DNA from 4 places in the Bradyrhizobium sp. USDA 3650 genome. Region 4 is predicted to be linked to each of the others. Evidence: predicted binding sites of a transcription regulator. Region 4 holds the regulator's gene; each other region holds the start of a gene.
The links. Region 4 encodes PhoB, which activates phosphate uptake and scavenging genes when phosphate is short. Its sites were predicted from a motif close to TGTCATNNANCTGTCAT; they were not measured.
Positions count from the first base shown of each region.

Region 1: the regulator PhoB is predicted to act here: its motif matches at 2,496-2,512, upstream of ACVIN2_RS19595 (DUF2794 domain-containing protein).
Region 2: the regulator PhoB is predicted to act here: its motif matches at 4,186-4,202, upstream of phnC (phosphonate ABC transporter ATP-binding protein).
Region 3: the regulator PhoB is predicted to act here: its motif matches at 2,123-2,139, upstream of ACVIN2_RS05265 (acetoacetate decarboxylase).

Region 1 is NZ_JBSRZG010000001.1:4,215,481-4,221,453, reverse strand. Features, by position in the region: gene ACVIN2_RS19610 (aconitate hydratase) at 1-377, shown strand, start outside; gene ACVIN2_RS19605 (hypothetical protein) at 328-930, shown strand; gene ACVIN2_RS19600 (DUF1223 domain-containing protein) at 1,161-1,952, shown strand; gene ACVIN2_RS19595 (DUF2794 domain-containing protein) at 2,576-2,944, shown strand; gene ACVIN2_RS19590 (N-acetyltransferase family protein) at 3,057-3,587, opposite strand; gene ACVIN2_RS19585 (Bax inhibitor-1/YccA family protein) at 3,812-4,603, opposite strand; gene ACVIN2_RS19580 (ABC transporter permease) at 4,874-5,973, opposite strand, start outside.
Region 2 is NZ_JBSRZG010000001.1:5,034,880-5,040,852, reverse strand. Features, by position in the region: gene phnF (phosphonate metabolism transcriptional regulator PhnF) at 1-302, shown strand, start outside; partial or broken gene phnE (phosphonate ABC transporter, permease protein PhnE) at 470-1,320, opposite strand; gene phnE (phosphonate ABC transporter, permease protein PhnE) at 1,317-2,201, opposite strand; gene phnD (phosphonate ABC transporter substrate-binding protein) at 2,278-3,213, opposite strand; gene phnC (phosphonate ABC transporter ATP-binding protein) at 3,277-4,086, opposite strand; gene ACVIN2_RS23435 (chloramphenicol acetyltransferase) at 4,259-4,930, shown strand; gene ACVIN2_RS23430 (alpha-D-ribose 1-methylphosphonate 5-triphosphate diphosphatase) at 4,927-5,973, shown strand, end outside.
Region 3 is NZ_JBSRZG010000001.1:1,052,049-1,058,021, reverse strand. Features, by position in the region: gene ACVIN2_RS05275 (hypothetical protein) at 1-208, shown strand, start outside; gene ACVIN2_RS05270 (patatin-like phospholipase family protein) at 922-2,082, opposite strand; gene ACVIN2_RS05265 (acetoacetate decarboxylase) at 2,313-3,095, shown strand; gene ACVIN2_RS05260 (transporter) at 3,205-4,224, shown strand; gene ACVIN2_RS05255 (carbohydrate porin) at 4,298-5,638, shown strand; gene ACVIN2_RS05250 (MFS transporter) at 5,635-5,973, opposite strand, start outside.
Region 4 is NZ_JBSRZG010000001.1:4,855,755-4,861,727, reverse strand. Features, by position in the region: gene ACVIN2_RS22595 (GcrA family cell cycle regulator) at 242-754, shown strand; gene phoB (phosphate regulon transcriptional regulator PhoB) at 964-1,671, opposite strand; gene phoU (phosphate signaling complex protein PhoU) at 1,694-2,410, opposite strand; gene pstB (phosphate ABC transporter ATP-binding protein PstB) at 2,421-3,242, opposite strand; gene pstA (phosphate ABC transporter permease PstA) at 3,239-4,084, opposite strand; gene pstC (phosphate ABC transporter permease subunit PstC) at 4,089-5,078, opposite strand; gene pstS (phosphate ABC transporter substrate-binding protein PstS) at 5,178-5,973, opposite strand, start outside.

The sequences.
Region 1 (5,973 bases), 640 kb from region 4:
CGACAAAGGAGATCAACGCCTTCATGAAGAAGTTCGTGACCGCGGCGATCTTCAAGAAGAAGTATGCCGACGTGTTCAAGGGCGACACCAATTGGGCGCAAGATCAAGACGGTCGAGAGCGAAACCTATCGCTGGAACATGAGCTCGACCTATGTGCAGAACCCGCCCTATTTCGAAGGCATGAAGAAGGAGCCGGAGCCGGTCACCGACATCGTCGAGGCCCGCATCCTCGCCATGTTCGGCGACAAGATCACCACCGACCACATCTCGCCGGCCGGTTCGATCAAGCTCACCTCGCCCGCCGGCAAATATCTCAGCGAGCACCAGGTGCGTCCAGCCGACTTCAACCAGTACGGCACGCGGCGCGGCAACCATGAAGTCATGATGCGCGGCACCTTCGCCAATATCCGCATCAAGAATTTTATGCTCAAGGGCGCGGATGGAAATATCCCTGAGGGCGGTCTGACAAAACACTGGCCAGACGGCGAGCAGATGTCGATCTACGACGCCGCGATGAAGTACCAGCAGGAGCAGGTGCCGCTGGTGGTGTTCGCCGGCGCCGAATACGGCAACGGCTCCTCGCGCGACTGGGCCGCGAAGGGCACGCGTCTGCTCGGCGTGCGCGCCGTGATCTGCCAGAGCTTCGAGCGCATCCACCGCTCCAATTTGGTCGGCATGGGCGTGCTGCCGCTGACCTTCGAGGACGGCACCTCCTGGTCCTCGCTTGGCCTGAAGGGCGACGAGAAGGTCACGCTGCGTGGTCTCATCGGCGATCTGAAGCCGCGCCAGAAGCTGACCGCCGAGATCGTCTCCGGCGACGGTTCGCTGCAGCGCGTTTCGCTGCTCTGCCGCATCGATACGCTGGACGAGCTGGAATACTACCGCAACGGCGGCATCCTGCACTACGTGCTGCGCAAGCTTGCGGCGTAAGCGCGGATTTGTGAACGGTGGCTCACTGCGAAGTGAGTAGTAGGTTACACGAAGGCGGCCTATCACAAGGCCGCCTTCACGCGTTTGCGGCAGGCTTCAGATGGGCCCGCCGGCAGAGAACCTCGCCTTGCACGGTTCTTGGTCGGACGAATGTGTGAGGCCCGTAAGACTACGGTGACCATCCGGCGGTAAGATTTCCCTCTCACGAGCAATGGTGTGCGGCGTTCGACATGACAACAATGACGGCTTCTCATCTGGTTTCACGCAACGTGATCTCGAGGTGGTCCGGCGCCCTCTGGTCGGGTGCTCTTGGTCTCTGTGCGATCGTCGCCGTCATTCGTCCTGCCGAGGCTGACCCCCGCGCCGTTGTCGAATTGTTTACCTCGCAGGGCTGCTCCTCCTGCCCGCCGGCCGACAAGATCATCGGCGACCTCGCCCGCGATCCCTCGATCATCGCGCTGAGCATGCCGATCGACTATTGGGACTATCTCGGCTGGAAGGACACATTGGCCGATTCGCGCTTCTCTGCACGGCAGCGTGCCTACTCGCGCATGCGCGGCGACCGCGAGGTCTACACGCCGCAGGTCGTGGTCAACGGCTCCACGCATGTCGTCGGCAGCGACCGCACCGGCATCGAAAGCGCGATCGGCAAAACCGACAAGGGCACGGGCGTGATGAGCGTGCCGGTGACGATGTCGCTCGCGGGCAAGCAGATCAACGTCTCGGTGGCCGCGAGCAACGAGCCGACAGCGTCCCACGGCGAGGTCTGGATCTGCTCGATTGCGAAGTCGGTGCCGATCGCGATCAGCCGCGGTGAAAATCGCGGACAGCAGGTCATCTATCACAACGTGGTGCGCAACCTGCTCAAGGTCGGCGACTGGACCGGCCGTCCGGAAAGCTGGACGGTGCCGATCGAGAACCTCACGCGCGACGGCGTCGACGGTGCCGTGGTCTATGTCCAGGACGGCAGCCGGGAAAAGCCAGGGCCGATGCTGGGCGCGGCTTACACGTCGCTGCACTAACGCGCACACTTCGAATCTTCCGATTCAAGCACACTCTCAACCCTCATGGTGAGGAGCGCGCTCTTGCGCGCGCGGCGGACGATGCTGCGCATCGCCGCGAGAACCATGCAGGCGCCGCTGATGCAATTCGGCCTCGATCCTTCGAGACGCCGCTTCGCGGCTCCTCAGGATGAGGGGAGGGAGCGTTCTCGCTGATGAGGAAGAAGTCCGTCGAAGCAGAAACATCCCGACCCAAACAAAACCGACCCCAAACAAAAAAGGACCAACTCGCGTTGGCCCTCCTTGTCGTGCGAACAGACCCGATCCTGACGGCCCCGGGGGGCTGGGGGCTGAGGAATCCGGAACCGAAAGGACCGGGTCAACGCACATAGGTCTTTTCGCAATGCAGGGCGGCAGTCGCTTGGCGGAAAAGCGGCGACACTATGATTCCTGCTAACGATCCCGTGACGGTTTGCCGCGACAGAGTTCCACCGCTGCGTGTGGGCGGTTTGCTCCGGTCCAGCGTCCTTACAGGGGCCCCTTGCAGTGGGGAACAGTTGGCGCGATCATGCAACTGTCATGATCCGCGGTTCCGGGGACGGTCTTCGCGGACGCGGTCATGCTGATGCGACAGGAGGCGGCCTATGAGTCTGTCGGAGGATGCCGATCCGAGCGAACAGCGCGCGGCGGCGCGCCCCGCCGCTTCGAATGCGCAGCTGAGCCGCGTGACGTTCAACCGGCTCGAGCTGCACCGTATTCTCAATCTCTACGGTCGGATGGTCGCCGACGGCGAGTGGCGCGACTACGCCATCGACTTCCTCAGGGATCGCGCCGTGTTCTCGGTCTTTCGCCGCGCCTCGGAAGTGCCGATCTATCGTATCGAGAAGGATCCGCGGCTCGCGCGCAAGCAGGGCATGTACAGCGTGATCTCGGCGACGGGCCTCATCCTGCGCCGCGGCCACGAGCTGGAGCGCGTGCTCCTGGTGATCGATCGCAAGCTGGCGGTGGTGTAGCGGCGCGCTCGGTGCTGTAGGGTGGGCAAAGGCGCATCGCGCCGTGCCCACCATCTTTCGTCAAACGCGTTGGCTATGGTGGGCACGCTTCGCTTTGCCCACCCTACGAGACCTATTTTGCCGGCACGCTCTTCGCGCCCTCGCCGAGATCCCGCTGCATCATCACCGTGTCCAGCCAGCGGCCGAATTTCAGCCCGACGCTGGGATGCGTGCCGATCATCTTGAAGCCGCCCTTGGTGTGCACGCCGATCGAACCGGCATTGGCGGAATCGCCGATCACGGCGATCATCTGGCGGAAGCCGCGCGCCTCGCATTCGACGATCAGCCGCTCCAGCAGGAGCGCTCCGACGCCGCGGCGGTGGAAAGAGGGATCGAGATAGATCGAGTTCTCGACCGTGAAGCGGTAGGCTGGCCGCGGCCGGTAGGCGCCGGCATAGGCGTAGCCGGCGACGCGCCCGTCGAGGATGGCGACGAAATAGGGATAGCCGCCGTCGATCAGCGTGCGGTAGCGGCGCGTCATCTCGGCGAGGTCGGGCGGCTCCAGCTCGAACGTCGCGGTGCCCTCGCGGACGGCCTGCTGGTAGATGGCGGTGATGGCGGGAAGGTCGGCCTCAGTGGTGGGCCTGATATCGGGTGCGGACATGCCGCAAGATTAGAGCCTTCCCGGGACGGCTGGAAGAGGCGAACGGCCTCCGCACGTCGTCATTGCGAACGAAGCGAAGCAATCCAGAAATGCATCCCTGGAGGGGCTCTGGATTGCTTCGTCGCAAGAGCTCCTCGCAATGACGGTGGTTCAGGGAACATCACGCCCAAACAAAAACCCCGGCCTTTCGGCCGGGGCTGGTGTCGTTCGCTCTGGTCTGGCGCTTAGTCGCGCTGGCCGAGGAGCTGCAGGAGCAGCGTGAACAGGTTGATGAAGTTCAGGTACAGCGACAGCGCGCCGGTGATGGCCGCACGCTCTGCGATGTCACCGCCGGCCGAGGCGTAGCCGTAGATGTAGTCGTTCTTCAGCCGCTGGGTATCCCACGCGGTGAGGCCCGCGAACACCAGCACGCCGACCACCGACACCACGAACTGCAGCACCGAGCTCGCCAGGAACAGGTTCACCAGACTCGCGATGACGATGCCGATCAGGCCCATGAACAGGAACGAACCCATTCCGCTCATGTCACGCTTGGTGGTGTAGCCGTAGAGGCTGAGCGCGCCGAAGGTCGCCGCGGTGATGAAGAACACCCGCACGATCGAGGTGTGGGTGAACACCAGGAAGATCGAGGACAGCGAGACGCCCATCAGCGCCGCGAACACCCAGAACAGGATCTGGGCGGTCGAGGGAGCGAGACGGTTGATGCCCGCCGAGATCACGAACACCATGGCGAGCGGCGCGAGCATGAACAGCCACTTCAGCGGGCTGACGAACATCGCGTAGCCGAACGGCGTCAGGAACAGCTTGCCGACGCGGACGGCTTCCGGGGTCGGAACATCCGTCACGGCGGCCATGTAGACGCCGAGCGCGGCCAAGCCGGTGATGGCCAGGCCGATGCTCATGTAGTTGTAGATGCGCAGCATGTAGGCGCGCAGGCCGGCATCGACCGTCGCGGCGTCAACACGCCCGGCGGCCCTGCCGAAAGGAGAAGCGTAATTGCGGTCTAGGTCCGACATGGTCGAATTCCCGTTGGTTGGTCCGGTCCGGCATGAGGGTCGCCATGCCGCCGGTTCGTCAAATTCTATCTCGGATACCGATGTCTGCCGACTAAATTTTGGCTAACAATCGGGACTCCGAACCCATTCGATATGTGGGAAACTAACACATCCGCTGCAACCGTCCACGCGCGGCTGAATGTCGCCCTTCCCTGCAATCCTGGCGAGCGGACGTGGTTAATCGCTGGAATCGTGCGATTCCGCTCCCGCGCAGCCGCCCGCTACCATTTGTCACAAATTCCGCAACACCGTGGCGGGCTTTTTGTTCAACGCCAGCAGCGTGCCGGCGAGTCCCAGGCCGACCGTGACGACCAAGGCAGCCGCGACCACGCCGGCGGCGCTGCCGCCCTGCCAGACGAAGGTGAGGGTCATCAGCCGGGTCACGATCATCCAGGCCGCGACGCTGCCGGCGAAAACGCCGAACATTGCGGTGGCAAGTCCGATCAGGAGGTATTCGAGGGCATAGGCGCCGAGCAGCCGCAGCCGCGTCGCGCCCAGGGTCTTGAGGATCACCGCATCGTAGACCCGGTGGCGATGGCCGGCGGCGAGTGCGCCGCCCAACACCAGGATCGCCGAGATCAGGGTCACCGCGCTGGCGCCGCGGATTGCCAGCGCCAGGTTGGTCACGACCGAGCCGACCGTCTCCATCACCTCGCGCACGCGCACGCTCGTCACCATCGGATAGGCGTCAGCGACCTCCTTGATGATCTTGCCGTCGCCGGCCGCATCGCCGCCGGCTTCCGTCAGCGTCGCGATGTGGGTGTGCGGCGCGCCCTTGAATGCGTTCGGCGAAAACACGAGGACGAAATTGATGCCAAGGCCCTGCCAGTCGATGGTGCGCAGATTGCTGATCTTCGCGGGGATGTCGCGGCCGAGGATATTGACCACGACCTCGTCGCCGAGCTTGAGGCCGAGTCCGTCCGCGATCTTCTTCTCCATCGAGACCAGCGGCGGCCCGGAATAATCGGCGCTCCACCACTCGCCCTCGACCACCTTGGAGCCTTTCGGCAGCTCGGCGGTATAGGTCAGGCCACGATCGCTCTGCAGCACCCACTCGGAATCGGTGCTGGGTTTGAGCTCCTCGGCGCGGACGCCACGGGCTCCGACGATCCGCCCGCGCAGCATCGGCACGTCGTCGACCGTCGCGCCGGGGGCGATCTGGCGCAGATATGAGTCGAACCGCTCGGCCTGCGTGCTCGGAATGTCGATGAAGAAGAACGATGGCGCGTGCTCGGGCAGTGCCGCCAGGAACTGCCGGCGCAGATTGCCGTCGATCTGGGTGATGGTGACGAGCACGGCGAGCCCGAGGCCCAGCGACAGCACGACCGAGG
Region 2 (5,973 bases), 180 kb from region 4:
TCTGCGTCTCCACGACGTGGCTGTCGGCGCAGCTATTCCCGGGTGCGGGCGACGTCTTTGCCGCGACCCGCTCGATGACGAAACTGCTCGAGCATTACGGCGTCCGCGACTATCGCCGCGGCGCGACCCGGATCACCGCCGGCATCGTCGACGCAACCGACGCCGCACGGCTCGATCTGGCGCTGGGACGGCCGATCCTGGTGGTCGACGCCACCGACCACGATCTCGACGGCAAGCCGCTGGTGACCAAGCATTCGCGCTTTGCCGCGGAGCGGGTGGAGTTTCTGGTGGAGAACGGGTGAACGGCTGCTCTCTGCCCCTCTCCCCTTGCGGGAGAGGGTGGCTCGCCGCGTTAGCGGCGAGACGGGTGAGGGGTATGTCTCCACACGCACTGAACTGAATCTGCGGATGCAGACCCCTCATCCGGCGCTTCGCGCCACCTTCTCCCACAAGGGGAGAAGGAAGAAAGTTACGCCACCGCCCTTCGGCCGATGATGGCGAAGCGGCGAGTTTGCCCGAAACAAAATCGATCGCCGCAACAGCGATCAGGATCATCAGGATCAGGAACGAGACCTTCTGCCATTCCAGCACGCGGATCTGCTCGGCGAGCTGGAGGCCGATGCCGCCGGCGCCGACGATGCCGATGATGGTGGCCGAGCGCGTGTTCGACTCGATGAAATAGAGCACCTGCCCGGCGATCACGGGCAGGACCTGTGGTAGCAGACCGAAGCGGATCTCGTGCAGCGCACTGCCGCCGGAGGCGCGGATGCCTTCGACCTGCTTCTGGTCGGCGCCCTCGATCGCCTCCGAGAACAGTTTTCCGAACGCGCCGAAATCCGACACGGCAATGGCGAGCACGCCGGCAAACGGCCCGAGCCCGACCACGTTGATCCACACCAGCGCCCAGATCAGCGTGTCGACGCCGCGGATCGAATCCAGGAAACGCCGAATCGGGAAGCGCAAAATGCTCGACGGCACGACGTTACGCGCGGCAAGAAGACTGACCGGCAGCGCGAACAGTGCGGCCAGCGTCGTGCCGAGTAGCGCGATCGACAGCGTCTCGCCCAGCGCCTTCAGATAGACCGGCAGTGACGAGCCGGGATCCGGCGGGATCATCATCAGGCTGATCCAGCCGAGCTGGCTGAGGCCGGCGACGAAGCGCGAGGGCGAGAAATCGAGATCGACCAGGCCATAGACCAGGATCGCGAACGCCGCGACGATCATCGCCGGCATCGCGAGCCGGGCCGAGGCCGGCCGGTCGAACACATCAGGGTAGCGCGCGCGAAGCGCGGCGGTGTCGATCTCCCGCGGTCCCGTCACGTCCGCGCCTCCTTGCCGAACAGACGGCCGCGCAGCCAGCCGGTGCTGATGTCAATGATGAAGACCGTGACGATGATGGTGAGCAGGATCGCGCTGACGTCGGAGTAATAGAACTTGCGGATGGCGACGACGAGCTCCTGGCCGATGCCGCCGGCGCCGACGAAGCCCATCACGGAGGCCTCCCGGACATTGATCTCGAAGCGCAGCAGCGCGTAGCTGGCATAACCCGCGGTGACCTGCGGCAGGATAGCGAAGCGCATGCAAGCGAGCCAGCTCGCGCCGGTCGAGCGGATGCCTTCGACCGGCTTCATGTCGGCGTTCTCGACGATCTCGGAGAACAGCTTTCCGAGCGCGCCGGTGGAGTGAATCGCAATCGCCAGCACGCCCGCCATCGGTCCGAGCCCGAAGGCGATCACGAAGATCAGCGCAAACACGATGCCGGGCACCGTGCGGGCGAATTCGAGCAGACGCCGCACCACGAAGCGCAGCCAGGGCGCGGGCGAGGTGTTTTCAGCCGCGAGGAAGTTCAGGCAGAATGCAAAAGTCGCGCCGATCAGCGTGCCGACATAGGAGATCAGCAGGGTCTCGCCGAGCATCTTCAGCCATTTCTGCCAGCCCCAGAGCCACTCGCCGACATCGGTCCAGACGCGCTGGCCGGTGTCGAGTGTGAGGATGCGGTCGAAATAGCTGATGAAATTGCCGTAATGGGTGAACAGCGTGCGCAGATTCACTTCGGCGCCGATCGCCGCCAGACACAGTGCAGCGGCGAACACCACGGCTCCGAACAGGAGGCGCCATCGCTTGCGCGCGACCGCCTGGCGATAGGCGGCGTTGAGTACGGCGAGCTGCTGCTCGGGGAGGATCGAAACCGCGACGGTCATCTGATCAGGAAAGGTGGTCGATCAAAGAGAAAGAGCCGGGTCCATCGACCCGGCTCCAGTGGCATCGTCCCGAAACTCAGGACGCCTTCTTCTTACGCAGCGCATCGACGAACTTGATCAGCTCGATCGTGCCATCCCAATCCTTGGTGGTCGCGGGATGAAAACCCTTCTTCTGGCCGTCCTGGAGGCGGTCGAAGGCCGCCTTGTCCTTGGCCGGCGCGTCGAAGAACGCCTTCGCGATCGCAGCTTTGGCGTCTTCCGGCAGGTCGGAATTGTAGGCATAGGGGCCGTTGATGATCGGCGCCGACTTGTGGATGATGCGGAAATCGTCCTTCTTCATCGCCGAGCCGTCGGCATTCTTCAGCATGCCCTTGGTCAGCATCTGCGCCAGGGTCGAATCGTCATCGCTGGTCCACTGGTTGGCGGCGACGTCGACCGTGCCCTGCGCCAGCGCCAGGATCGCGTTCTCGTGGCTGCCGGTGAAGACGACCTTGCTGAAATAGGTGTCGGCATCCGTGATGCCCATCTTGTCGAGCTCGAAGCGCGGCACGTTGTTGCCGGAGGTTGAGTTCGGGTCGACCAGGCCGAGGTTCTTGCCCTTGAGCTGGTCGATGCTCTTGTAGGCGCTGTTCGCCTTGACGAAGAACACCGAGTAATAGCCGGTCGAGCCGTCGGAATTGATGTCGTTGGCGAAGGCGTCGGTCTTGACGCCGGTCAGGCGGGCGCGAGCGAACGAGGCAGAACCGTAACTCGCGATGTGGATATTGCCGGCGCGCTGGCCTTCGATCACGGCCGCGTAGTCGTTGGCGATGCGCAGCGTGACTTTCACGCCCAATTCCTTGGAGAGATAGTTCATGAACGGCGCCCAGCGCTCGGTGACGCCCGAGGCGTTTTCCGCCGGAATGACCGCGAAGGTCAGTTCGGGATATTTGGTTTTCCAGTCCTCGGCGGAAGCCGAAGCCGTGAACGCGAGCGCGGCGGCGCCGGCAAGAATCAATCTGCGAGTAATCATGATAGCCTCTTCATGGGTTGAGGTCGGTTGACGCAAAACTGGTGGGTCCTGATGCGGCGCGGCTCAGGCGGCGGCCGCCGTTCCAAGCGCCGGAATGCCTTGTCGCACCGGTGCAGGCGTGCCGCCCATGACATCGGCGGCTTCGAGATCGTAGAGCTCGCGCGCAACGTGCTCGGTCAGCTCGGCTGGCGCGCCGTCGAACACGACGCGCCCCTGCGCCATACCGATCAGGCGGTCGCAATAGCTGCGCGCCAGGTCGAGCGAATGCAGATTGCAGAGCACGGTGATGCCGAAATGCTTGTTGATGCGCAGCAGCGCATCCATCACGATCTTGGTGTTGCGCGGATCGAGCGAGGCGATCGGCTCGTCGGCGAGGATGATGTCGGGCTGCTGCACCAGCGCGCGGGCGATCGCCACGCGCTGCTGCTGGCCGCCCGAGAGCTGGTCGGCGCGCTGGGCTGCGAGCGGGGCGATGTCGAACTGCTCAAGCGCGGACATCGCCAGCGCCTTGTCCTGCTCGGGCCAGGTCTGCGACAGCGAGCGCCAGGCCGGCATCGTCGCGAGCCGTCCCATCAGGACATTGGTGAGAACATCGAGCCGGCCGACCAGATTGAACTGCTGAAAGATCATCGCCGAGCGCGCCCGCCACTGCCGCAGCTCCTTGCCGCGCAGCGCCGTGACGTCGAGGCCGTCGAACAGGATGCGGCCCTGCGAAGGGGTCGCGAGACGGTTGATGGTCCGCAGCAGGGTCGACTTGCCGGCTCCGGACCGTCCGATCACGCCGACGAAGCCGCCGGGAGAGACTTGAAACGAGGCATCGTCCACCGCGGCTTTCACGCCGAAGCGACACGTCAGACCTTCAACCACCAGCATGCAGGGCTCCAGAGTAGCTGGGACCCACCGCTAACGCCGGCGCTTGACACTTGTGTGACACGGACGTTGCGGTGCGGCGATCCTACACACCTCATCCCCTGTCATCACGTCGTCATGACATTGTCATCAAGCCGCTCGAAGAGAAACGCCCGCCCTCTCGTTCGGATGCAACATGGCCGCCAAAGCTCTTTCGGTCCAGCCGACCATCGATCCCTCGGCGAAGCTGCACGACACCAGGCTTGGGGCCTATACCGAGGTCGGCGCGCGCACGATCCTGCACGAGGTGATGATGGGCGATTACTCCTATGTCGTGAACGACGCCCAGATCACCTACACCACCATCGGAAAATTCTGCTCGATCGCGGCGATGACGCGGATCAATCCGGGCAATCACCCGATGCACCGCGCCACGCAGGCGCACTTCACCTATCGGTCGAGCGCCTACTTCGAAGGCGAGAGCGACGACACGGAATTCTTCGACTGGCGGCGCCAGCATCACGTCCATATCGGCCACGACGTCTGGATCGGCCATGGCGCGATCGTGCTGCCGGGCCGCAACATCGGCACCGGCGCGGTGATCGCGGCCGGCGCCATCGTCACCAAGGACGTGCCGGCCTACACCATCGTCGCCGGCAATCCGGCGCGCATCGTGCGCCGCCGCTTTTCGGAAGACGTCGCCGGGCGGCTTGCGAGGCTCGCCTGGTGGGATTGGGATCACGACAAATTGCGTGCAGCATTGCCCGGTTTGCGCAAGCTCGGGATTGAAGATTTTCTCTCGACGTATGAAGCACGAGGAAGTTCTCTCAACAATTCTGTTGGCAGCAAATCAAGCGCGGTCGCGTGACAGACATTCTTCTTGAGGGCGGTCGGACCCTGATCGGCTCCGAGTTCGTCGAGACGTCCCTTGCCCTGTCCGGACAAGACATCGTCGAGATCGATGCGTCTCTCGGCCGGGCGCGGCTTGCGATCGACGCGCGCAACCTGCTGGTCCTGCCGGGCATCGTCGATCTGCATGGCGATGCCTTCGAGCGGCAGATGATGCCGCGCGCCGGGGTGGACTTTCCGATCGACGTGGCGCTCGCCGACAGCGACCGCCAGGCCATCAGCAACGGTATCACCACGGTGTTTCACGCCACGACCTGTTCGTGGGAGCCGGGCCTGCGCAGCGCCGACAATGCGCGCGGCCTAATGGAGGCGATCGAACGGCAGCGCCCGCAGTTTGCCGCCGACACCCGCTTTCACCTGCGCCATGAGACTTACAATCTCGACGCCGAAACCGAGATCAGCCAGTGGCTCAGCGAGGGCCGTGTCGACCTGTTCGCCTTCAACGACCACATGGACGGCACGGTTGGAGACATGGCCAAGCCGCGCAAGCGCAACCGCATGGTGGAGCGCACCGGCCTGTCGGGCGAGGAATTCGACCGGCTGGTCGGGCGTGTGCTCTCCCGCGCCGGTGAAGTGCCGGCTTCGGTGTCGCGGCTCGCCGCTGCGGCGCGCGCCGCCGACGTGCGGATGCTCTCGCACGACGATGCGACGCCGGTGATGCGCCAGGGCTTTCGCGCCATGGGCGTGGCGATCGCAGAGTTTCCGATCAACGAGGAGACGGCGCGGGCGGCGGCAAGCCATGGTGACGCCATCGTCTACGGCGCGCCGAACGTCGTGCGCGGCGGCAGCCACACGGGCTGGACCAAGGCATCCGACATGATCGCCAAGGGGCTCTGCTCGGTGCTGGCCTCGGACTATTACTATCCCGCGCAGCTGCTCGCTGCGTTCCGCCTCGCCGCCGATGGTGTGCTGCCGCTGACCGAAGCCTGGAACCTGGTCTCCGCCGCGCCCGCGCGCGCGACCGGCCTTGCCGATCGCGGCGTGCTCGCGGAAGGACGACGC
Region 3 (5,973 bases), 3.8 Mb from region 4:
GTCGAACTGGCTGCGCTTCCCGCGGACGTCACCCGCACCGGGAATGGTCGCAGCCCGACACGGACATGTGTTCGTCCTCGAGCAACACCTAAGCGGGGATACCTGGCTGGCGTACGACGCCAACTCGGGCGGACACGCGACGCGAATGCATGCGCGTTCATTGCGTGGCTACACGATCGTCAACCCGCGCGGCGGTTCGGTCGCTTGAGACGCGGGCCGACAGGTGCGTCACGGGACCTGGTGCGCCATCGCGCGAAACACCTTGTCAACCCCGCACTGAAATAATATTCGTATTTACAGAAGTTCGGATAAGGCGTAGTTTGCGCGCATCCCGGCCTGCTACAAGGGCGTTTCGCGATCGTCACGAGACGCGGGCCGGGAGGCGGTGGCCGCGACTGCGTCGACGCGCTGGGCAGGCTGCAGGGCGGGTTTTCCCGTGAGCAGCTGCACACGCGGTACGACACGGCGCTGACAGCCTCCTCGTTCGGTCTCGATGGCGAGCGCACGCCAGGCATCGAGGACAGGGGCGGGGAGGTGCGCGGACGGCAAAATCGTGTGGTCCTGACGCCCGGGGTCTGTGCGTCAAGTCTTGTGGTGATGCTCTGCCCAACCGGGTCAGCACATCAGCCATCCGCAAGGCGACGGGGGCAATAGTGCATCGCTCCCCGGGGAGAGCGCGTCATAAGCCGTAAAACCATTCGCGCAGGGAAGGCCGGTTGCCGGCGTCACCTGTCGTCCACCCCGTGCGCGTCTTGCTCGCACACGGGACTACGGGTGCCAGCCGGCGCCCGGCCTTCCCTGCGCCCTTTCTTTCGAGAGGGTGCGAAGACGAGAGCAAAGCTCGGGCAAAATGAGCCGCGAGAATGCGAAAGTGTGCCTGCAAGCCGGGAACGGGAATTGGGTGATTGCGACGGGACGGAGCTACGCGCTCTCCGTCTCCCGGTGCACGTCGTGCACCACCAGCCCCATGCCTTCGTCGGGCATCTTGATCCAGTCGCGGCGCTTCAGGGTGCGCTTGGTGTCTTCGTAGCCGGAGGTCCAGTGCTCACGCATCGAGGTGCCCGAGAATTCGTGGTCCTTGGCGTCGCCCTCATAGGCCTTCTGCTGGTAGATCAGATGCAGGATCGCGATCTCCGGCATGTGACGCAGGCTCGACTTGAGTTTGCGCTCCTCCTCGGAGAGCTGCTCGTCGGGGAGCTTTGCCAAGGCCTTGTAGAGCAGGACCTTGAGGGTGTGGGTGCGGCGGTAGACGTCGGTGTTGTGGCGGGTGCGCGAGGAATACATGATGTCCTTGTGGCGGGCCATCACGTCCTGGATCGAGCGCGGCAGCACGCCGCGTGCGCTGAAGAGGTCGACCTGGAACACCAGCGAATTGAGCGCGTCCTCCTGGTCGAGCAGGTGCTGGAGCGGCGTGTTGGAGACGATGCCGCCGTCCCAGAAATGATCGGTGCCGATCCGCACCATCGGCAGTGCCGGGGGCAGGGCGCCGGAAGCCATGATGTGCTCCGGCTCGATCTCGTCATGGGAATTGTCGAAATAGATGAAATTGCCGGAGAGCACGTTCACGGCGCCGACCGCGAAGCGAACCTTCTTCTCGTTGATGAGGTCGAAGTCGACCAGCTCGAGCAGGCTCTCCTTCAGCGGCATCGTGTCGTAATAGCTGGTGGCGGTCCGGGCTCCGACCGGGCTGAGCCAGGGATTGACTTGATGCGGGCTGAAGAAGCCCGGCTGGCCCATCGCCGACGTCATCCAGGCGCTGGTGAGATTGCGCCACTGGCGAAAGATGTCTCCATCGGGCGTGTAGTGCCAGATCTTGCGGTTGGTGATGCGCTCCCAGAAGATGCGCAGCGCCTCAAGCCGCTTCTCCGGCTTGTTGCCGGCGATGATGGCGGAGTTGATTGCGCCGATCGAGACGCCGCAGACCCAGTCGGGCTCGATGCCGGCCTCGTGCAGTGCCTGGTAGACGCCGGCCTGGTAGGCGCCGAGCGCGCCGCCACCTTGCAGTACCAGCGCGATGCGGTCGCAGCGCTCGGGCCGCCAACCTCGTGAAGGCTGATGTGTCTGATATGTGCGGGCGTCCATGGTCGGTGCTCCCTGTTTCGCCAAACGATTGCGTCCGGCGGTGACGGCGTAATGACAATTCTGGCGCCGATGCATCGCTTGCATGCGCCATGATCGCCTTGGGAATGGCTGCGGTCGTGCGGCTGACGGAAATCCTTCACATCGCAGTCAATGACGGCGGCTAGCAATCTGCATCGCCGCCTGACGCTGCCGGGCGGGCATCACGTGAGCACCAAGAGAGGAGACCAGCGATGCGCAGGGAAGATTTGCTGAGACTTCCGTCGATGCCGGCGGCCGGGCCGAGCTATCCGGCCGGGCCCTATCGCTTCGTCAACCGTGAATTCCTCGTCATCACCTACGAGACCGATCCGGACCTGATCCGCGCCGGCCTGCCTGAGCCGCTGCAGCCGATCGACCAGCCGATCGTGCATTACGAGTGGATCCGGATGCCGGACTCGTCCGGCTTCGGCAGCTACACCGAATCCGGCCTCGTCATCCCCGCGCGCCTGCACGGCGAGGAGGTCAACTTCGTCTCGCAGATGTATCTGGACGACGATCCGCCGATCGCCGCCGGCCGCGAGATCTGGGGCTTCCCCAAGAAATACGCCCATCCCAAACTCGAGATCGTCAAGGACACGCTGACGGGCACGCTGGAATATGCCGGCCAGCTCGTCGCCATGGGCACGATGGGCTACAAGCACGAGAGCATGGCCGGCAACGGCGATCTGACCCGGGCGACACTGTCGAAGACGCAGATCAATCTGAAGATGATCCCCGGCGTCGACGGCCGCCTCGAGATCTGCCAGCTCGTCGCGATCAACCTCATCGACATCGTGCCGAAGGGCTCCTGGATGGGGCCCGGCCGGCTGCATCTGGTGCCGCATGTCAACGCGCCCGTCGCCGATTTCCCGGTCCGCCGCTGCCTCGGCGCGCATCATTACATCGCCGACCTGACGCTGCCGTTCGGCCGCGTCGTGCACGACTACATCAGGGAAGCCGAGGCGGTGGGCGCGACCGGGCTGGCGGCCGAGTAGGGCGGCATCATCAAACTGTAACAATGCCGTAATTGAGTACCCGCGAGGGTCCGGAAGATGCCGTCAGCCATCTTCCGGAGCGGGGCGTTCGTTGACGGTGGGGTTGGTCATGGCTGAGCCGGCGAAGCTTGTCAGCGCGATATCGGATTCCGTGCCTGGCATTCCTGGCCTGGTGTGGGCATTCCGCCTCCACAACGACGGCAGCGCCGAGGCGCTGCCGATCGACCAGCCGATCGAGTTCAGTCACGACGGCCGGCTCTGGCTGCATTTCAACCTCACGGACACGCGCGCACGGCCGTGGATCGCCGCGTCACAGCTGCCGCCGCTCGCTCGCGAGCTCTTGCTGTCCAACGACACCTTCCAGCAGCTTCATGTCATCGACCACTGCGTCTACGGCGTGTTCTCCGACCTCGTGCGCGACATTGGCAGCGCGACGGAGGAGACCGCGTTCCTGCGCTTCGCCATGACCGAGCGGCTCCTGATCAGCGGCCGCCATCAGGCGCTGTGCTCGGCGGACGCTACACGCCGGGTGCTCGAAGGCGGCTACCGCGTCGACAATGTCGCCCATCTCCTCGAAAAGATCGTCGACGAGGTCGCCGACACGCTTGATAGGATGGCCGACAAGCTCGGCCAGGAGATCGACGAGATCGAGGAGCGGATTCTGGCCGACGACGCCAAGCCGGAGATGCGCCGCAATCTCGGCCGTCTGCGCCGGACCTGCGTCAGGTTGCATCGCCAGCTCACCGGTCTGCGTACGCTGTTCCATCGCCTCGACCAGAAGAACACCGACCACCTGTCGCCGGATTTGCGTATCCAGGCCGGCAAGCTGGCGCAGCGGCTGGACGGCCTCGACCACGACATCGTGGAGCTGCGCGAACGCAGCCGCCTGCTCGAGGAGGAGCTGCGTTTCAAGAACGAGGAGGAAAGCAACAACCACCTCCACACGCTCTCGATCGTGACCTCGCTGCTGCTGCCGCCGACGCTGATCACCGGCATCTTCGGCATGAACACCAAAGGCCTGCCTCTAACCGAGGTCGAGAGTGGATTTTTCTGGGCGGCTCTCCTGATGGCCTCGTCGGTCGGTGCGGCCTATCTCTTCATGCGGCGTACCGGTATCTTCAAGAAATAGCGCATCGATCGTGAGTTCGCGTGGTCCTCAATCTCCATTGCGACGCGCGGCTGCGATCGCACTGGCTTCGGCAGTGGCGAGCACCAGCGCGCTCGCCGGCGCCAAGGACGAGAGCGCGGCGGAGTGGCTGGCTCCGAAATGGTTCAACGAGTGGCATGACGGCCTCGCCAACAAGGGCCTGAATTTCGGCGCCACCTACATCGCCGACAATATCGGCAATGTGTCGGGGGGTGTTAAGCGCGGCGCGATCCATTTCGGCCGCCTCGATCTGTCGGTCGATGCCGATCTCGACAAGCTGGTCGGTTGGACAGGTGGCCGTTTCTACGCCAATGCCTTTGTGATCTACGGGCGGGGCCTGAGCCGCAACTACATCATGAACCTCGCGACCATCAGCGAGATCGAGGCGCTGCCGGACCAGCGGCTCTACAACGCCTATTTCGAGCAGAGCTTCTTCAATGACAGGCTGAACATCAGGGCCGGCCAGCAGGCCGCCGATGTCGAGTTCTTCGACAGCCAGACCGACGACCTCTTCATCAATGGCACGTTCGGCTGGCCGGCGATCAAGGCCTCGAACCTCCCGGCCGGCGGCCCGGCGCCGCCAATCGCGGTGCCCGGCATTCGCATCAAGGCCGCGCTGACGGATCGGATCACCGCGTTCGGTGCTGTCTTCAACGGCGATCCGTCAGGACCTGGCGATGCAGATCCGCAGCTTCGCGACCATCATGGTCTCGCCTTCCGCATCAACGACCCGCCGTGGGTGATCGGGCAGGTTCGCTTCAGCTACGACATCGATATTGGCGGCCGCCCGCTCGCCGGCAATATCACGCCGGGGGCCTGGAGGCATTATGGATCGTTCGACAGCCAGCGCTTGACGGCGGAGGGGCTGTCGATCGCCGATCCCGGTGGAAGCGGCATTCCGGCAAGGCTTCGCGGCAATTACGGAATCTTCGCTGTCATCGAGCAGGTGCTCTACCGCCCGCCGGAGGTCAAGGACAACAGCACGTCGGCCTCGATCCCGGGCGTCACCGCGTTCGGCCGCATCGCCTACAGCCCGCCGGACCGCAACCTGATCGATCTCTATCTTGACGGCGGCATCGGCTTTGTCGGCTTCGTCCCGGGCCGTCCGCTCGACCGCTTTGGCGTGGCCGCGGCCTACATGCGCATCTCGAACACCGCGCGCAATCTCGACGTCGACAGCCAGCTCTACTCCGGCACGCAGAGCCCCGTGCGCAGCAACGAGACGCTGATCGAGATGATCTACGAGGCTCACATCAAGCCGGGCTGGCTGATCGCGCCGTACTTCCAATATGTGTTCCGCCCCTCCGGTGGCATCCCGAATCCGGACGACCCGAGCGGTGTTGCGCGGATCGGTGACGCCGTGGTCTTCGGCCTCACCACCACGCTCAGATACTAAGCCATCGCGGCTTGCGGCTTTGGCTTCGGTTGTCGCGACAGCGTCAGCACGATCAGCGAGGCGAACACGCAGAGTGCGCCGGCGATGAAGAATGCGGGCAGGTAGCTTTGATAAACCGTCCGCGAGAAACCGGCGCCAAAGGCGGCGGTGCCCGCGCCGAGCTGGTGGCCGGCAAAGATCCAGCCGAACACCAGATTGGCGCGCTCAGGCCCGAATTTCTGCGCGGTGAGGCGCACCGTGGGCGGCACGGTTGCGATCCAGTCGAGCCCATAGAACATCGCGAAGATCGAGAGCCCATAGAACGAGAAATCGCTGAAGGGGAGGAAGATCAGCGA
Region 4 (5,973 bases):
TGGAAGCGAGTCGGCGGACTCTTGCGCGGGAGTCACGCCATATTGTAGCGTTTGGATTGTCAGATACGACATCTCGTGCAGTGGTTCTGATCTTTAAGTCCTTATGTACCGGCGTAAACGTTCGGGCGTTCAAGACGCGCCCGGCGAGCCTTAAGGGATTCTGACGGCACGGGTTTTTGAAGGCTTAGGCATTCGCTGCGAGGCCCCAGGATGGCTGGCGCGCAGCGAGGGAAAGGGTGCAATGACGGTTTTGACCTGGTCCGATGATCGCGTCGAGCAGCTGAAAAAGCTCTGGGAGGCCGGACTTTCGGCCAGCCAGATCGCGGCGGAGCTCGGCAATGTGACCCGCAATGCCGTGATCGGCAAAGTGCACAGGCTCGGCCTTTCGGGCCGCGCCAAGAGCCCGTCATCGGCAGCGCCGCGGCCGCGCAAGGCGCGTCCCGCGCAGCACATGATGCGGGTGAGCCGCCCGATCTCGCGCGGCAACACCGCGCTGGCGCAGGCCTTCGAGGTCGAGGCTGAGCCGGATCCGGTCACCTACGACAACGTGGTGCCGATGAGCCAGCGGCTGTCGCTGCTGGAATTGAACGAGGCGACCTGCCACTGGCCGGTCGGCGATCCCTCGAGCCCGGACTTCTTCTTCTGCGGTGGACGGGCGCTGTCCGGCCTGCCCTATTGCGCCCAGCACTCGCGGGTTGCGTACCAGCCGGCGTCGGATCGGCGCCGCGCACCGGTGAAGCCGGGTCCGCGGTAAGCTAGCGCACGATCAGTCATCACGCGCGGCGCCTCAATAAATGCAGTGTCGTCCCGGCGAAGGCCGGGACCCATACTCCGAGCACTTAGTTGTTGTGCGAAAGGGTAACTCCGAGTCTTCGCCAAACCGCGCCCTGTGGTTATGGGTCCCGGCCTTCGCCGGGACGACATCGGACATGTCACGGCAGTTAGTAACCTAACCGCAGAAACCTACACCTGCTCCGCCTTGGCAAACCGATCATCCAGCGCGTAACCGGCGCCGCGGACGGTGCGGATCGGATCCTGCTCGCGCCCGAGATTGAGCAGCTTGCGCAGGCGGCCGATATGCACGTCGACAGTGCGCTCGTCGATATAGATGTCGCGGCCCCAGACGCTGTCGAGCAGCTGCTCGCGCGAGAACACCCGCCCCGGGTGCTCCAGGAAGAACTCCAGCAGGCGATATTCGGTCGGACCGAGATCGATCGGCCGGCCCGAGCGTGCCACGCGGCGCTTGTCGCGGTCGAGCTCGATGTCGCCGAAAGCAAGGACGGTGGCGAGCCGCTCGGGGCTTGCGCGCCGCAGCAGGCCTTTCACGCGCGCCAGCAGCTCCGGCACCGAGAACGGCTTGACGATGTAATCGTCGGCGCCGGTCGCAAGACCCCGCACCCGCTCGCTCTCCTCGCCGCGCGCGGTGAGCATGATGATCGGGAGCTGCTTGGTCTCGGGACGGGTGCGAAGCCGCCGGCACAATTCAATGCCTGACAGGCCCGGCAGCATCCAGTCGAGCACGATCAGGTCGGGGATGTGCTCCTTGAGGCGGGTGTCGGCGTCGTCGCCGCGCATCACCGTCTCGACGTCATAGCCGTCGCCTTCGAGGTTGTAGCGGAGAAGCTCGGTCAGGGCTTCCTCGTCCTCAACCACCATAATGCGTGCGCCCATCGGGTCGTCGCTCCTTAAGTCTTCAGGTGTTCGGTACCGTGTTGGCAAAGGTCGTCATGTCGCCCTTCGGCCGCTTGTCGGTGATCGCCTGGCCCTCGATCATGTAGAACACGGTCTCGGCGATGTTGGTGGCGTGATCGCCGATCCGCTCGATGTTCTTGGCGCAGAACATCAGATGGATGCAGAACGAGATGTTGCGCGGATCCTCCATCATGTAGGTGAGGAGCTCGCGGAACAGCGAGGTGCAGATGGCGTCGACCTCCTCGTCGCCCTTCCACACCGCCATCGCCGCCGGCAAATCATGCGCGGCATAAGCGTCCAGCACCGACTTGACCTGCTGCTGCACGAGGTCGGTCATGTGCTCGAGGCCGCGGAACAGCTTGAGCGGATGGAAGTCCGTCTCCAGCGCCGCGACGCGCTTGCCCATGTTCTTGGCGAGGTCGCCGATGCGCTCGAGATCGGTCGCGACGCGCATGGCGCCGACGATCTCGCGCAGATCGACCGCCATCGGCTGGCGACGTGCGATGGTGAGCACCGCGCGCTCCTCGATGCGCTTCTGCAGCGCGTCGAGCTCGGTGTCGATGGCGACGACGCGCTGGCCGAGCGGGACGTCGCGGCGGATCAATGCGTCGACGGACTCGACGATCATGCGCTCGGCGATGCCGCCCATCTCGGCAACCAGGCGCGTGAGTTCCTGGAGGTCGGTGTCGAAGGCCTTTGCGGTATGTTCAGAACCCATGTCGCGTCTCCTAGCCGAACCGGCCGGTGATGTAATCCTGCGTGCGCCGGTCGGTCGGCGACGTGAAGATCTTGCTGGTGTCGTCGAACTCGATCAGCTCGCCGAGATACATGAAGGCGGTCTTGTCGGAGACGCGCGCCGCCTGCTGCATGTTGTGGGTGACGATCGCGATCGTGTAATCCTCGGACAGCTCCTGGATCAGCTCCTCGACCTTGGCGGTCGAGATCGGGTCGAGCGCCGAACAGGGTTCGTCGAACAGGATCACCTCGGGCCGCACCGCGACGGTGCGGGCGATGCAGAGGCGTTGCTGCTGGCCGCCGGAGAGCGACAGGCCGGAGGCGTTGAGCTTGTCCTTGACCTCGTTCCACAGCGCGCCGCCGCGCAGCGCCTTCTCGACGCGGCCGTCCATCTCGGACTTCGAGATCTTCTCATAGAGACGGATGCCGAACGCGATGTTCTCGTAGATCGTCATCGGGAACGGCGTCGGCTTCTGGAACACCATGCCGACGCGGGCGCGCAGCAAATTGAGGTCCAGCTTGCCGTCGAGGATGTTGGTCTGATCGAGCATGAGCTGACCGGTGGCGCGCTGGCCGGGATAGAGGTCGTACATCCGGTTGAAGATGCGCAGCAGGGTCGACTTGCCGCAGCCCGACGGGCCGATGAACGCGGTGACACGGTTGGCGCCGAGCGTCAGGTTGATGTTCTTCAGCGCGTGGTGCTCGCCGTAATAGAAATTCAGGTTGCGTACGGTCACCTTGGGCGGCGCCTCCGGCAGCACCGGCGCGTGCGGCAGGCCACCGGACGCGCTCATCGATACGGAAAGATCACTCATTTTGCGGTCCTCTCGGCGCCAAGGATGCGCGCGCCAATATTCAGGGCAAGAACGGTCAGGGTGATGAGCAGCGCTCCGCTCCAGGCCAACTGCTTCCAGTAGGCATAGGGGCTCTGCACGAAGTTGTTGATGGTGACAGGCAGGTTCGCCATCGTCTTGTTCAGGCCGAGGCTGAAGAACTGGTTCGACAGCGCGGTGAACAGCAGCGGCGCGGTTTCACCGGCGACGCGAGCGGTCGCGAGCAGCACGCCGGTGATGAGACCCGATCGGGCAGCCCGATAAGCGATCCGCTTGATCACCAGCGAGCGCGGCAGGCCGAGCGCCGAGGCCGCCTCGCGCAACGCGTTCGGCACCAGCAGCAGCATGTCCTCGGTCGTGCGCAGCACCACCGGGATCACGATGACCGCGAGCGCGAGCGAGCCTGCGATCGCCGAGAAGCCGCGCATCGGCACCACCACCGCGCCGTAGATGAACAGGCCGATGATGATCGAGGGCGCCGAGAGCAGGATGTCGTTGATGAAGCGGATCACCGAGGTCAACCGGTCATTGCGGCCGTATTCGGCGAGATAGGTGCCGGCGAACATGCCGAGCGGCGCGCCGATGCCGACGCCGATCACGGTCATGATCAGCGAGCCGACGATGGCGTTGAGCAGGCCGCCCTCGTTCGATCCCGGTGGCGGCGTGTTCTCGGTGAACAGCTGGACATTGAGTCCCGCTACGCCATTGTAGAGCAGCGTAATCAGGATCAGCGCGAGCCAGGTGACGCCGAAGGCGGTTGCGGCGATGCAGAGCCCGCGGACGACGATGTCCTTGCGGCGGCGGCGTGAGTAGATCGGATTCATGGCGCTAGTTCCCCGCCTTCTTTTCCAGCCGCATCAGCATCAGCCGCGCCGCCGCGAGCACGAAGAAGGTCAGCACGAACAGCAGGAGGCCGAGCAGGATCAGGCCGGACTGGTGCAGGCCGTCGCTCTCGGCGAACTCAGATGCGATCGCCGCCGAGATCGTGGTACCCGGCGCGAAGATCGACGACGAGATCCGGAACGAGTTGCCGATGATGAACGTCACCGCCATGGTCTCGCCGAGCGCGCGGCCCAGCGCCAGCATGACGCCGCCGATGACGCCGACGCGGGTGTAGGGGATCACCACGCTGCGGACGACTTCCCAGGTGGTGCAGCCGACGCCGTAGGCGGCTTCCTTCAGCACCGGAGGCACCGTCTTGAACACGTCGACCGAGATCGAGGTGATGAAGGGCAGCACCATGATGGCGAGGATCAGCGCGGCATTGAACAGGCTGAGATAGGACGGCGGACCTGCGAAGATCGCGCCCAGCACGGGCACACCGTCGAAGATCTTGATCATGAAGGGCTGGAACGTGTTGGCGAGGAACGGACCCAACACGAAGAAGCCCCACATGCCGTAGATGATCGAGGGAATGCCGGCGAGCAGCTCGATCGCCATGCCGATCGGACGGCGCAGCCATTGCGGGCAGAGCTCGGTGAGGAAGATCGCAATGCCGAGACCCACGGGAATGGCGATCAGCATCGCGATGAAGGAGGTGACGAGCGTGCCGTACATCGGCCCGAGCGCGCCGAGCACCGGCGGATCGGCGGACGGCGCCCAGCGCTGCGTCCACAGGAACGAGATCCCGAATTCCTTCATCGCCGGGAAGGCGCCGACGATCAGCGAAATGATGATGCCGCCGAGGATCAGAAGCACCGAGATCGCGGAAAGCCGCGTGATCCAGTAGAAGGTGACGTCCCCGAGCTTGAACGCGCTCAAAGCCTTGGCGCGATCATACGGTCCGGCGTCGTCGATTACATCGCTCTGAACGGCCATCTCTGCCACGCCGATCCCCTGTACCAAATAGTATACGTTTTTTGTTGGTCCCGCGCCCCGGATGCGGCGCAACGCATCCGGGGCACGAGCGTCGCGAGCCTAGCTCTTGATTTCGGCAGCCCAGGTCTTCTCGATCAGCTGAACGACCGGGTCCGGCATCGGGATGTAGTCGAGCTCTTCAGCCGCCTTGCCGCCGCTCTTGAAGGCCCAGCGGAAGAACTTGATGGCTTCCTGCGAGGCCGCCTTGTCGGTGGCGTCCTTGTGCATGAGGATGAAGGTCGCCGCCGTGATCGGCCAGGACTTCTCGCCGGGCTGGTCGGTCAGGATGACGTAGTAGCCGGGAGCCTTGGCCCAGTCGGCGTTGGCGGCGGCCGCCTGGAAGGCTTCGACGGTGGGCTGCACCGGCTTGCCGGCCTTGTTGACGAGACCGGTGTAGGTCAGCTTGTTCTGCTTGGCATAGGCGTACTCGACATAGCCGATCGAGTTCTTGGTCTGGCTGATATTGCCGGACACGCCTTCGTTGCCCTTGGCGCCGACACCGACCGGCCACTCGACGGCGGTACCTTCACCGACCTTGCTCTTCCAGTCCGCGCTGGCCTTGGCGAGGTAGTTGGTGAAGTTGAAGGTGGTGCCCGAACCGTCCGAACGGCGGACCACGGTGATGGCCTCCGAGGGCAGCTTCACGTTCGGGTTCAGCTTCTTGATCGCGGCGTCGTCCCATTTGGTGATCTTGCCGAGATAGATGCTGGCCAGCGTCTCGCCGTCGAACACCATCTCACCGGGCTTCACGCCCTCGATGTTGACGACGGGAACGATGGCGCCCATCACCATCGGCCACTGGACGAGGCCGTCCTTCTCGAGCTGCTCGGCCTTGAGCGGCGCGTCGCTGGCGCCG